Regions from separate parts of the Mesorhizobium sp. B2-3-5 genome, predicted to be linked through region 2. Evidence: predicted binding sites of a transcription regulator. Region 2 holds the regulator's gene; each other region holds the start of a gene.
What was found. Region 2 encodes PhoB, which activates phosphate uptake and scavenging genes when phosphate is short. Its sites were predicted from a motif close to TGTCATNNANCTGTCAT; they were not measured.
Positions count from the first base shown of each region.

Region 1: the regulator PhoB is predicted to act here: its motif matches at 1,090-1,106, upstream of phnF (phosphonate metabolism transcriptional regulator PhnF).
Region 3: the regulator PhoB is predicted to act here: its motif matches at 1,797-1,813, upstream of FJ958_RS08755 (acid phosphatase).

Region 1 covers NZ_VFVX01000018.1:76,641-80,742, reverse strand. Annotated here, with positions in the region: gene phnH (phosphonate C-P lyase system protein PhnH) at 1-549, opposite strand, end outside; gene phnG (phosphonate C-P lyase system protein PhnG) at 549-1,010, opposite strand; gene phnF (phosphonate metabolism transcriptional regulator PhnF) at 1,129-1,878, shown strand; gene FJ958_RS20200 (zinc-binding alcohol dehydrogenase family protein) at 1,894-2,910, opposite strand; gene FJ958_RS20195 (ABC transporter permease) at 2,987-3,955, opposite strand; gene FJ958_RS20190 (sugar ABC transporter ATP-binding protein) at 3,952-4,102, opposite strand, start outside.
Region 2 covers NZ_VFVX01000008.1:207,767-211,868, reverse strand. Annotated here, with positions in the region: gene pstA (phosphate ABC transporter permease PstA) at 1-1, shown strand, start outside; gene pstB (phosphate ABC transporter ATP-binding protein PstB) at 1-801, shown strand, start outside; gene phoU (phosphate signaling complex protein PhoU) at 827-1,534, shown strand; gene phoB (phosphate regulon transcriptional regulator PhoB) at 1,643-2,332, shown strand; gene FJ958_RS12740 (ROK family protein) at 2,345-3,589, opposite strand; gene xylF (D-xylose ABC transporter substrate-binding protein) at 3,862-4,102, shown strand, end outside.
Region 3 covers NZ_VFVX01000005.1:189,368-193,469, reverse strand. Annotated here, with positions in the region: gene FJ958_RS08760 (DUF922 domain-containing Zn-dependent protease) at 1-161, shown strand, start outside; gene FJ958_RS08755 (acid phosphatase) at 206-1,738, opposite strand; gene FJ958_RS08750 (cytochrome c peroxidase) at 2,445-3,701, shown strand; gene FJ958_RS08745 (SDR family oxidoreductase) at 3,800-4,102, opposite strand, start outside.

The DNA.
Region 1 (4,102 bases), on a different contig from region 2:
GAGGATGATGTCGACGCCGCGCGGAAAGCGCTTGATATTCTGCTTCCACTGCTCGATGAAATGACGCGGCATCTGCGCCGGCGCGATCGTGGCGCTGGTTTCGATGCCGGGGCCTTCGAGTAGCAGCGGGGTGCCGGAAGCGAGATCGCCGACCTGCAGGATCAGCGTGGTTGAGCGGTCGGGATAGTCCTGCGTGCCCTGCGAAAAGCCGTCGAGCGCCATCAACTCGGCGGGTGTGGCGACAAAGGCGAAATGCGCGTCGGCAGGCGTGTTGGCCTGCGGCGCGCCGGTGTGGAAACCCAGCCAGGAGGTGACCGCGGTGGAGGCGTGCAGGGCCGGGTCGAGCCAGAGCGGCGTGTCGTTGTCGCAGAGCGCCAGCGCCACGGCGCCGGCGGTCGCCGAGAGCGGCGCCGGCGGGCGGGCAAGGACCGGCAGGGGCTGCACGCTGCCCGGCCGCGCCATCGCGTCCATGATCGCGCGAAAAACGGTCTGGGCGTTGAAGACCGGATCGGCGAAACCGCCCTCGATCGATTGCGCTGCGATGTCCATCAGTCTTCTCCGCGAACCATGGTGAAGAAATCCACCTTCGTTGCCGCGGTCTCGGCGCGGCGTTTTTCATGGGTAGTGGCGAGCGCCGCCCGTAGAGGCGCGATCAGCCTGGTCTCGACCTCGGTGCGGCGGGCAGGGTCCTGCCACAGCGCGTCGGCGATGGCCGCCAGCTTCGCCTTTTGCTTGTCGCGGCCAAGCGCGTAGCAATGGCCGACCTGTCCGGACGGCAGACGGACAGTGGCGCGGGTGACGGTCGCCTCGCCGACATTGAATGGCGCGCCGCCGCCGCCGATGCGGCCGCGCAACGTGACCAGGCCCGTCTCGGGACCGCGCAGCAGCTCGGCTTGCGAAGGCAGGCCAGCCTCGTTCCAAAGCCGGACGATGTCGTCGCCGCTCGATTGCGCCAGCGTCGCCATGGCGGCCTTCCGCTCGGCCTGGTCGCGGGCTTCCTGTCCTCGCATGCGTTGCATTCCTCTTGGCTAAATTTGTCTATTGATATAGACAACTATACAAATTATACATATTACCTAACGCGAGTCCATGACGGGTGGATGACAAGCGACAGAGTAGGGGCGATTCATGACCGGGCGACAGGAGGCCGACAGTATCGAGCGGCGCAGCGGTGTTTCGTTGTGGCGGCAGATCGTGGACAGGATCCTGCAGGCGATCGCGGCCGGCGATTTCGCCGAGAATGCCGCGCTGCCGCCCGAAATGGCGCTGGCCGAACGCTACGGCGTCAACCGCCACACGGTGCGCAGCGCCATATCGGCCCTTGTCCAGGAAGGGGTGCTCAGGGCCGAGCAGGGACGCGGCACCTTCGTCTTGTCGCGCAAGCGGCTCTCCTATCCGATCGGCGCGCGCACACGCTTTTCGACAGGCCTGCAGGGGCAGACGTCGGAACGGCACATCGTGCTGCTTGCCTCCTCGGTCGAGCCTGCCAGCCAGCGAGTCGCCGAGGGGCTCGGGCTGGCCAGGGGGACCGAGGTGATAAGGCTGGAGACACGCGGCGAAGCCGATGGTCGGCCGGTATCGCGCGCCGCCGGCTGGTTCGATGCCAGGCGCTTTGCCGGTATCGACAAAGCCATGGCTGAGACAGGATCGGTCACGGCGTCGCTGGCGCGTTTCGGCATAGACGATTATCTCCGGCAATCGACCGTGCTGTCGGCTCGCCATGCCGATGCGGCCGACCTTGCCGACCTCGACCTGCAGCCCGGCGCCATCGTGCTGGTAACGGTGGCCGTCAACGTCACGCCAGACGGCCAGCCGATCCAGTTTTCCGAGTCGCGCTTTCCGGCCGAACGGGTCGAGCTGAAGTTGTCGGCTCTCTAAGCCGGCTTCAGCCGACTATCCGACCTCGATCACGGCCTTGATCAGGCCGGATTTCTCGTGCGCCCAGCGGGCGAGATCGGACGGCGTATCGGCCAATCTCGTCCGGTGGGTAACCAGCTTGGCCAACGGCACGGCGCCGCTGCGGATCGAAGCGGCGACATGATCGAAATCGGCGCGCAAGGCGTTGCGGCTGCCGATCAGCGTCATCTCCCGTTTGTGGAACTCCGGGTCGGAGAAGGCGATGTCATCCTTGACGACACTGACCAGCACCAGGGTCCCGCCATGCGCGACATGGGCAAAGGCCGACTGCACCGACTGGGTGTTGCCGGTGGCGTCGAAGACCACGTCGAACCCTTCGCCTGACGTCGCCTCCCTGACCAGATCGGATGCCGCGCCGTGTGATCCATCGAGGGCCGGGAAGCCGAGTTCGTTCGCGGCAAAATTCAATCTTTCGCTGCTCATGTCGAGCAGCGTCACGTCGGACCCGGCGATGCGGGCGAAGATGGCGGTGCCAAGCCCGATCGGGCCGGCGCCGATCACCAGCGTGCGGGCGCCGGGGTCGGCGCGCGAGCGACGCACGGCATGCGCGCCGATGGCCAGGAATTCTATCGCCGCGGCGTCGGCAAGCGACAGGCCGTCGGCGGGATAGAGGTTCCGTGCCGGCACCAGGATCTGCTCGCACATGGCACCATCGCGATGGACGCCGAGCACTTCGATCCGCACACAGCAATTCGGCTTGCCATGCCGGCAGGCGATGCACCTGCCGCAGGACAGATAGGGGTTGACGACCACCGGTTCGCCAATGGCCAGATCGACGCCTTCACCGGTCTCGACAATCGTCCCCGACACCTCGTGGCCCATGATGCGGGGGTAGGCGAGGAACGGGTGCTTGCCTTCGAAGATATGATAGTCGGTGCCGCAGATGCCGACATGGCTGACCGCCACCAGCGCCCAGCCGGGAGGTGGCGAGTCGGGCGCGGGGTGGTCTTCCAGGACAAGGTCGCCGGGTGAGCGGCAAACGACGGCTTTCATATTTCAGTCCAGTCGGTTTTACGAAAACGCCGGCCCGTCTCGATATCGGACCGGCGATCGAATTTCGGTTCGTTGACTACTTGCCGCCGCGGCGGCGCAGGCCGTCGAAATAGACGATGACGATGATCAGCACGCCGGTGATGACACGCTGCCAGAAGGCGTTGACGTTGAGCAGGTTGGCACCGTTGTTGATGGTGGCGAGAATGAAGGCGCCGAGCAGTGGTCCATGCACCGAGCCGACGGCGCCGAACAGCGAGGTGCCGCCGATCACCGACGAGGCGATCGCCTGCAGTTCCCAGCCCTCGGCCTGGGTCGGATTGCCGATGCCGATGCGCGACGCGAGCAGCACGCCGACGAACGCCGCGCAGAGACCCGACAGCGTGTAGGCCATGAAGATGGTGCGCTGGACATTGACGCCCGACAGGCGCGAAGCCTCGGCGTTCGAGCCGACCGAAAAGAGATAACGGCCCCAGCGGCTGTGATGCAGGAAGACGTAAGCGGGTATGCCGACCAGGAGGACCATCCAGAACAGATTGGGGATGCCGAGGAAGGAGTTGCGCGAGAATTCCTGGAAGGCATCGTTGTTGATCGAGATCGAATTGCCGTTGGTCATCAAAAGGCCGATGCCCCGCAGCGACGTCAGCGTCGCCAGGGTGATGATGAAGGGCGGGAGGCCCATCTTGACGATGCCAAAGCCATGGAAGAGGCCGATGGCGACGCCGACCAGCAGGGTGAGCAGGATTGCGAGGAAGACCGGGATGCCGGCATTGATCAGCATCGCCGCAATAACGGTGGCGAAGCCGACCACGGCGCCGACGGACAGATCGATGCCGCCGGTGATGATGACGAAGGTCTGGCCGACAGCCAAAATGGCGATCATCGAGCCTTGACGCAAAAGGTTCGAGATGTTGTTCGCCGAGGCGAAGCTCGATGTCGCCAGCGACAGGATGATCCAGAGCAGCACCAGCAGCGCCAGCAGCGTCAACCCGAACAGGGCGTTATAGTTGCGCTTCGGTTTTTCGGCAGGAATCGCCTCGGTGCTCATATCTTTCCTCCCAGCTTTTCTTGTTTCTCGGCGAGCGCCTGTGTGAGAATGTCCTCGTGATCGGCGGTGCGAAACCCATGCGTCGCCACCAGCTTGCCGCGGCGGAACACGTGCAGCGTGTCGGCCAGTTCATAGACTTCCGGCAAA
Region 2 (4,102 bases):
AAACCGATGTTGTCCACCGATTTGAACGTGGCCGAGGCTGCCGTGGAAAAGGCCAAGATCGAGGTCAAGAACCTCAATTTCTACTATGGCCAGTCGAAGGCGCTGAAGGACATCAGCCTGTCGCTGCCCGAGCGCAGTGTCACCGCCTTCATCGGCCCTTCGGGCTGCGGGAAGTCGACGCTGCTGCGCGTCTTCAACCGCATCTACGAGCTCTACCCGAAGCAGAGCGCCGAGGGTCAGGTGCTGCTTGACGGTCGGAACATTCTCGACCGCTCGCAGGACCTCAACCTGCTGCGCACCAAGATCGGCATGGTGTTCCAGAAGCCGACGCCGTTTCCGATGTCGATCTATGAAAACATCGCGTTCGGCGTCAGGCTCTATGAGAAGATCAGCAAGGCCGAGATGGACGGCCGTGTCGAGCAGGCGCTGAAGCGCGCGGCTCTGTGGACCGAGGTCAAGGACAAGCTCAACGCCAGCGGCCTCAGCCTTTCGGGCGGCCAGCAGCAGCGTCTTTGCATCGCCCGCACCGTGGCGGTGAAGCCGGAGGTCATCCTGCTCGACGAGCCGGCCTCGGCGCTAGACCCGCTGTCGACCGCCAAGATCGAGGAGCTGATCGACGAGCTGCAGGCCGACTACACGATCGTCATCGTCACCCACAACATGCAGCAGGCGGCGCGCGTGTCGCGCCAGACGGCTTTCATGTATCTGGGCGAGCTGGTCGAGTTCGACCGTACCGAGAAGATCTTCACATCGCCCCGCGAGAAGCGCACGCAGGACTATATCACCGGCCGCTTCGGCTGATCTCACGCATACGAGGACCAGGATCATGGCCGAACACACAGTCGCTTCTTTCGACGAGGATCTCGGACAGATCAGCAGGCTGATCAGCGACATGGGCGATCTCGCCAGCTCGATGGTCGGCGGCGCCACCAAGGCGCTGCTGAACTCCGACAACGCGCTGGCACAGCGCGTTGTCTCCGACGACGTCATCATGGACGCGCGCCAGCGCGAACTCGACGATCGCGCCATCACGCTGATCGCCAAGCGCCAGCCGATGGCCGACGATCTGCGGCATGTCGTCGGGTCGATCCGCATGGCCGGCGACCTCGAACGCATTGGCGATCTTGCCAAGAACATCGCCAAGCGCGTCGGTACGGTCGGCCTGTCCACCACGCCGCGCGACCTGTCGCATTCGATAGACGCCATGGCGCAGCTGGTGCTGATCCAGGTGCAGGGCGTGATCGAGGAGTATGCGGCGCACGATGCCGAGGCCCTTGCCAAGCTGCGCGCCGACGACGAACGCATCGACGTCAAATACACCTCCGTGTTCCGCGAACTTCTCACCTACATGATGGAGGATCCGCGCAACATCACCGCTTGCACGCATCTGTTGTTCTGCGCCAAGAATCTCGAGCGGATCGGCGATCATGTGACCAACATCGCCGAGAATGCCTACTACGTGCTGACCGGTACGCAGCTGCCAGCGAATCGTCCAAAGCAGGACGAAACGGCGATGTCGGCGCCGGCGGCTTGATCGTCAGAGCGGTTCACCGTTTCACGGAAAACCGCTCTTGTTTCCATGCAATTCCGGACGGAAACCGCTTCACACTTTTCCTGGAATTGCTTTAGAGGTGACCAGTCGATGATCGCGCCACGCATCATGGTGGTGGAGGATGAGGAGCCGCTCGGCGTGCTCCTCCGCTACAATCTGGAATCGGAAGGCTATCAGGTCGAGGTGGTCCCGCGCGGCGATGAGGCGGAGATCCGCCTGCAGGAGAATGTCCCCGACCTGCTGGTGCTCGACTGGATGGTGCCGGCGGTGTCCGGCATCGAACTCTGTCGCCGGCTAAGGATGCGGCCCGAGACCGAGCGGCTGCCGATCATCATGCTGACGGCGCGCGGCGAGGAAAGCGACCGCGTGCGCGGCCTTTCGACCGGCGCCGACGATTATCTGGTCAAGCCGTTCTCGACACCGGAATTCATGGCCAGGGTCAAGGCGCTGCTGCGCCGCGCCAAGCCGGAAGTGTTGTCCAGTGTGCTCAAGGTCGGCGACATCGTGCTCGACCGCGAATCACATCGCGTCTACCGCAAGAAGAGCGAAATCCGGCTCGGGCCGACCGAATTCCGCCTGCTCGAATTCATGATGCGTCATCCCGGCCGGGTGTTTTCGCGCAGCCAGCTGCTCGACAATGTCTGGGGAGAGACGATCTATATCGACGAGCGCACGGTGGATGTGCATGTCGGCCGGTTGCGCAAGGCGGTCAACAACGGCCGCATGCCCGACGTCATCCGCACCATTCGTGGTGCAGGGTATGCGATCCGCGAGGATTGAGCGCGACGTTATTCAGGCCACGTTCTCCCCGGAGCCGGCTTTCGCCTGCATGCCCGGCGCGAAAATCTCCTGGTCGACGAAAGTCAGCGCCCGCATGGCGCAGCCCTCGCGGATCAGCGGCAACTCGTTAGGCTCGGTGTCGAAGGAAATCGATTTCGAGTGCTGGCCGCCGGCGGTCTGGGCGATGGCCTCGCGCAAGGCCGGCTCGATCAGGTCGAAGGCGGCGGCGCTGACGCCGACCATGGCGACGGGGGCGGGATCGATCAGCGCGAACAGGCTGCCGAGGCCGTAGCCCAGCGCCTCGCCGGCCCTGCGGTAGGCCTCGCGCTCGGGCCCGTCCGTTTGCCGCGCCGTCGCCGCCAGCGCCCGCATCTGCGCGTCGCTGACATCGGCCACCGGCTCGGTGTCCTCGCTGAGCTGCCTGGCGTTGCGCCAGATGGCGTAATTGCCGGCATAGGCTTCGACGCAGCCGCGCCGCCCGCAGCGGCAGAGCGCGCCGCCTGGCCGATGGATCATGTGGCCGAATTCGCCGCCCGAGGAGTGGGTGCCGGTGAAGAGCTCGCCCTTCAGCACCAGGCCCATGCCGATGCCGTGCGAAAGGAGAATGGCGATGAAGTCGTCGCGGTAGCGCTCGGGATCGCGCCAGCGCAGCGCCACCGCCATCATGTTGCAGTCATTCTCCACGGTGGCGGGGATGCCGAACTCGGCTTCGAGTATGTCGGCGAAGGCGATGTCGGTCTGCGGCGTGATGGGCGACCACAGCATTGCCCGGGCATCGGTGTCGGTGATGCCCTGGATGGCCAGCGCGACGCGGGCGACGCTGCGCACGTCGATGTCGGGATCCTCCAGGCGCCGCCGCACGATGGCGACGCATTCGCCGATCAGTGCATCGCGCGACATGGTCAGCGTGTCCAGCCGGCGCTGTTCCTCTGATATGACCTGGCCGGCATAGTCGATAACGGCGACGGACAGGAAATTCAGCGACAGCACAGCGGTCATCACCGTTGCGGCTTCCGCATTGAGGCCAAGGCCGACCTGCGGCCTGCCGCGTTTGAGCGCGCCGGCCTCGCTCGGCTTGCCTTCGGCCAGGATACCTTCGCCGATCAGATCGGAGGAAATCGCCGATATGGTGGAGTGGCTGAGGCCGGTGGTCGCGGCGATTTCGGTGCGCGAGGACTGGCCGGCCCGGCGCACCGCGGCAATCACCATCGCGCGGTTGCGCCGGCGCAGGTCGTCGTGGCGGATTCCGACCGACATGTTTTTCCCATATCCTCCCGGTCGCCGCGGTTCTTCCTGACCTCGAACACTGTCGGCAACACGATTAAATACTGGCAGAAGCGGCCGATGCTGTCATTTATTTATTGCGGGGCTCGAAAAAAGGTTCCCGGGCCCTCGAAATCCATCAGAATCATTGTTGACAGCTTTCCGGCGATGCATCACTATTTTTTTTGAGGCTCGAAAAAATAGAGCCTTTGTGCCGGCCTTCGGGCCAGTTTGGTCGCGCCATACGCGGCGCAGGGAGGATAATCATGAAGAGATTCGCAGTCGCCATCCTGGCGGGTGTCGCCATGTCACTGACGCTCGCGTCGGTCGCGCAGGCGAAGGGCAAGGTCATCGGCGTTTCTTGGTCCAACTTCCAGGAAGAGCGCTGGAAGACCGACGAGGCCGCCATGAAGAAGGCGATCGAGGCCGCCGGCGACAAATACATCTCCGCCGACGCGCAGTCCAATCCCGGCAAGCAGCTCACCGACGTCGAGAGCCTGATCTCGC
Region 3 (4,102 bases), on a different contig from region 2:
CGGATGATCCCCAATGCAGCAAGATCCGGACGGAGATGACCAGGCGCCTGTCCGAACTCTCGCAGGCGCAGCGGCAGTCCAGCCGCGATTTCGACCGCGTCGAACTCGGTCAGGGCGGCAATCTGCAGAAGCTCATTCTTGCCTTGGTCAATGGCGGCTGAGAGGGACCTTCGCGGCGCGATGGCCCCTTTTGCCTCGGCCGCCTCTACCGACTCAGGTCAAGCGCCGCGCTCAGATCACCCATCGGCGGCTCGCCATTCACGGCAAGCGCCTTGTCACGGGCGACGATACCGGAGAGCACCGGCAGGTCGTAGCGCGCCGTGATGAAGCGCAGGATCGACGTCGTGTCATACTGCGTGTGGTCGACCGTGCCCATCTTCGCATAGGGCGAGATGATGAAGGCCGGGACGCGGTTGCCCGGGCCCCAGCGATCGGCCTTGGGCGGCGCGACATGATCCCAGAAGCCGCCATTCTCGTCATAGGTGATGACCACCAGCATGTGGCTCCATTGCGGGCTCTTCTCCAGATGCGAAACGAGATCGGCAAGGTGCTGGTCGCCGCTCGCCACATCGGTGTAGCCGCCATGCTCGTTGAGGTTGCCCTGCGGCTTGTAGAAGGCGACGGCCGGCAGCTTGCCCTCGTCGATCGCCTTGATGAACTCGGCGCCCTCCATGCCGCCGTCCTTGAGATGCTCGGTCCGTGCCGCGGTGCCGGGCGCGTAGGCCGCGAAATAATTGAACGGCTGATGGTGGAACTGGAAATTCGGCACCGGCGTCGCGTTCTTGCCGTCGAGCGCTAGCTGCCAGGCACCGGCATACCAGGCCCAGTCGACGCCCTTCAGCGACAGGAGGTCGCCGATGGTGATGTCGTGCTGCGGCGGCAGCGTGGTCGGCTGCGCCGGGTCGGCAAGCGCCTTGTCGCCGCCTTCGACCGGCTTGTTGGCGCTCGGCTGATAGGGCGGCTGCATGGTGTTGACGGCATAAGAATCCGGCGTGATGGCGCCGTCATTGACGAATTTAGGCGCCCCGCCAAGCGCCGAGGCCGGTGAGTCGTCGGCGACCTTCAGTGTCTTGCCGTCGGCATCGACCACGGCGATCAGCCCCTTTCCCGGGCTGGTGTCGGCGTGAGGATAGAACGGCGCACAGGCGCAGGCGAGCTGGAAGTGGTTGAGGAAGGAGCCGCCGAAAGCGCCCTGGAAGAAATTGTCGGCGAGCACGTATTTCTTCGCCACCGCCCACATCGGCAGGCTGGAGCCGTCATAATGGCCCATCACAAGGCCGCCGGAATCGGCCCAGGCGGCGAACTTGTCGTTCTTGCCGCCATCGATCTGCATCTGCTCCTGATAAAAGCGGTGCCAGAGGTCGCGTGTGACGACCCCCATATTCTCGTTGAAGCCCTTGGGATCGTCGATCGAGAAGACGGCATTCGCGAGATGGGCGGTCTGGGCCTCCGTCATCGCCGGCGTCACGCCCTTGCCGGTCAGCCCGCCCCAGGCCGGCGGCAGTTCCGCGAGCGGCTTGCCGTCACGATCGAGCTGGCGCGCCTGGTCAGCCGAGACGTTGGCTAGCCCATCGGCGCCGGGAAAGCCACCATAAAGATTATCGAAGCTGCGGTTCTCGGCATAGATGACGACGACGGTGTCGATCTTGTCGTAGCCGGGAGGGGCGGCGTGGGCCGCGCCAGCGAACGATGCCAACGCCGTCGAGGTGAGGCAGAGCGAGAGGAAGGACCTGATCATGGAGACGCCTCGTGGCTGGAGAATGGCTGGAGGAATTCTTCGACGCTAGGACCGGTGCTTGTCAGCTTTGTGACAGGGCAAGGATCATGCAAGGAGGCACGAAGAAGCTGGCGGGACAGCGCCCCTCTATTCTGCCGGACATCTTCCCGCAGGGGCACGGCAATCGCATATGGAAAGCCGAGGCTTTCGCCCTACGAGTACCCCTACCCCTAAGCCTCCCCACCGAGTGCAGGGCTATCGCATATGGGGCCAAGGCTTTCGCCCTACGAGTACCCCCACCCCTAACTTGCCGGGGCGAGCCACGGGTCTCGCCCGTCCTTCGGACCCCCACAAGGGGGAGGGAGACTTCCGTTGACGCCGATCCTGGCAAATTGAGCATGTTTTCGATCCCAAGGCGTAGGTAAAGGTGCGCGCGGCAGCATTCCCTCCCCCTTGTGGGGAGGGAATGCTGCCGCGTGGCTAGTTGATCATATTCAGCGCCGAACTTGGAAGTTGTCGAGATCGGCGTTTACGAGATTCCCCTCCCCTTGTGGGGAGGGGTTAGGGGTGGGGGTATTCGTAGGGCGACGCCATATGCGATTGCCCTGCTTGCGGGGGAGATGCCCGGCAGGACAGAGGGGAAGGAACGCTACCGATAGGCGCGCACGGTCATCAAGCCGTAGCAATGCCGATCCCAGATTGACGGACCAGAAACGGACCAGCCGAGATGCCAGTCGCACAATGGAAGAACCGCGCCGTCGCCGCTTCGCTATTGGCCATCGCCGCGATCTCCTCCGCAAACATCGTCCGCGCTGGCGCCGGCAGCGTCCACCCCGGTCCATTGTCACGCGCCGAGGCGTTCCAACGAGCCAACGCGCTGACCGCGCTTGGTCGGAAGATGTTCTTCGACCCATCGCTGTCGGCGTCGGGCAAGCAGGCCTGCTCGTCCTGCCATGACCCGCGCCACGCCTTCGGCCCGGCCTCGGCCGCGCCGATCGAGATGGGCGGGCCGAACTTGGACCGGCCGGGCGTCCGCGCCGTGCCGTCGCTGCGCTACCTGCAGGCGGCGCCCGCCTTCACCGCGCATTTCCACGATTCCGAGGATGAGGGCGACGAGAGCGTCGACAATGGTCCAACCGGCGGCCTGACCTGGGACGGCCGCACCGATCACGGCGAGGATCAGGCGAAGATCCCCCTGCTCTCGCCTTTCGAGATGGCCAACAAGGATGAAGCCGCCATCACCGCCGCCTTGCGCAAGGCCGCCTATGCCGCCGAATTCGAGGCCGCCTTCGGCAACGATGTGTTCGACCATCCCGGCGATGCCTTCGCCGCCGCCGCCGAGGCGCTCGGCACTTTCGAGCAGAGTGCCGCCGACTTCTATCCCTATTCCAGCCGCTACGACGCCTTCCTCGCCGGCAAGGCGCGGCTCACGGCGCAGGAACTGCGCGGCCGGGCACTGTTCGAGGACGAGGCCAAGGGCAATTGCGCCAGCTGCCATCTCAGCGAGCCCGCCAATAACGGCGAGCCGCCGCAATTCACCGATTTCGGCCTGATCGCCATAGCCGTGCCGCGCAATCCGACCATTCCGGCGAATGCCGACCCCGCCTACGCCGATCTCGGCCTGTGCGGCCCGCTGCGCACCGATTTCAAGGGCCGGACGGAGTATTGCGGCCTGTTCGAGACGCCGACGCTGCGCAATGTCGCGCTGCGCCAGAGCTTCTTCCACAATGGCCGTTTCCACACGCTGCGCGAAGCGGTGGCCTTCTACGCCAGCCGCGACACCGATCCGGGCCGCTGGTATCCAAGGAACGCCGACGGGACCGTCAACAAATATGACGACCTGCCAAAGGTTTATTGGCCAAACCTCAACCAGGATCCGCCCTTCAACGGCAAAATGCCCGGCGACAAGCCGGCGCTGACCGATGCCGAGATCGACGACATCGTCGCCTTTCTCGGCACGCTGACCGACGCCGACCAGCGGTGACGCCCTTGCCTTCTCCCCTTGAGGGAGAGGAGATCCCTACTGCCCTACTGCCCTACTGCCCTACTGCCCTACTGCCCTACTGCCCTACCGCCCTGCCGTCACAGCGCCCGAATAATACCCCCATCCACGCGGATGTTCTGGCCGGTGATGTAGCCGGCGCCGTCCGAGGCGAGGAAGGCGATGGTCGCGGCGATCTCTTCCGACGTGCCGTAGCGCTGCATCGGCACGCTGTCGCGGCGCTCCTCGGTGGCCGGCAGACTGTCGATCCAGCCGGGCAGCACATTGTTCATGCGCACATTGTCGGCGGCATAGGTGTTGGCGAAGATCTTGGTGTAGGCGGCAAGGCCGGCGCGGAACACGGCGGAGGTCGGGAACATCGCGTTCGGCTCGGCGACCCAGGC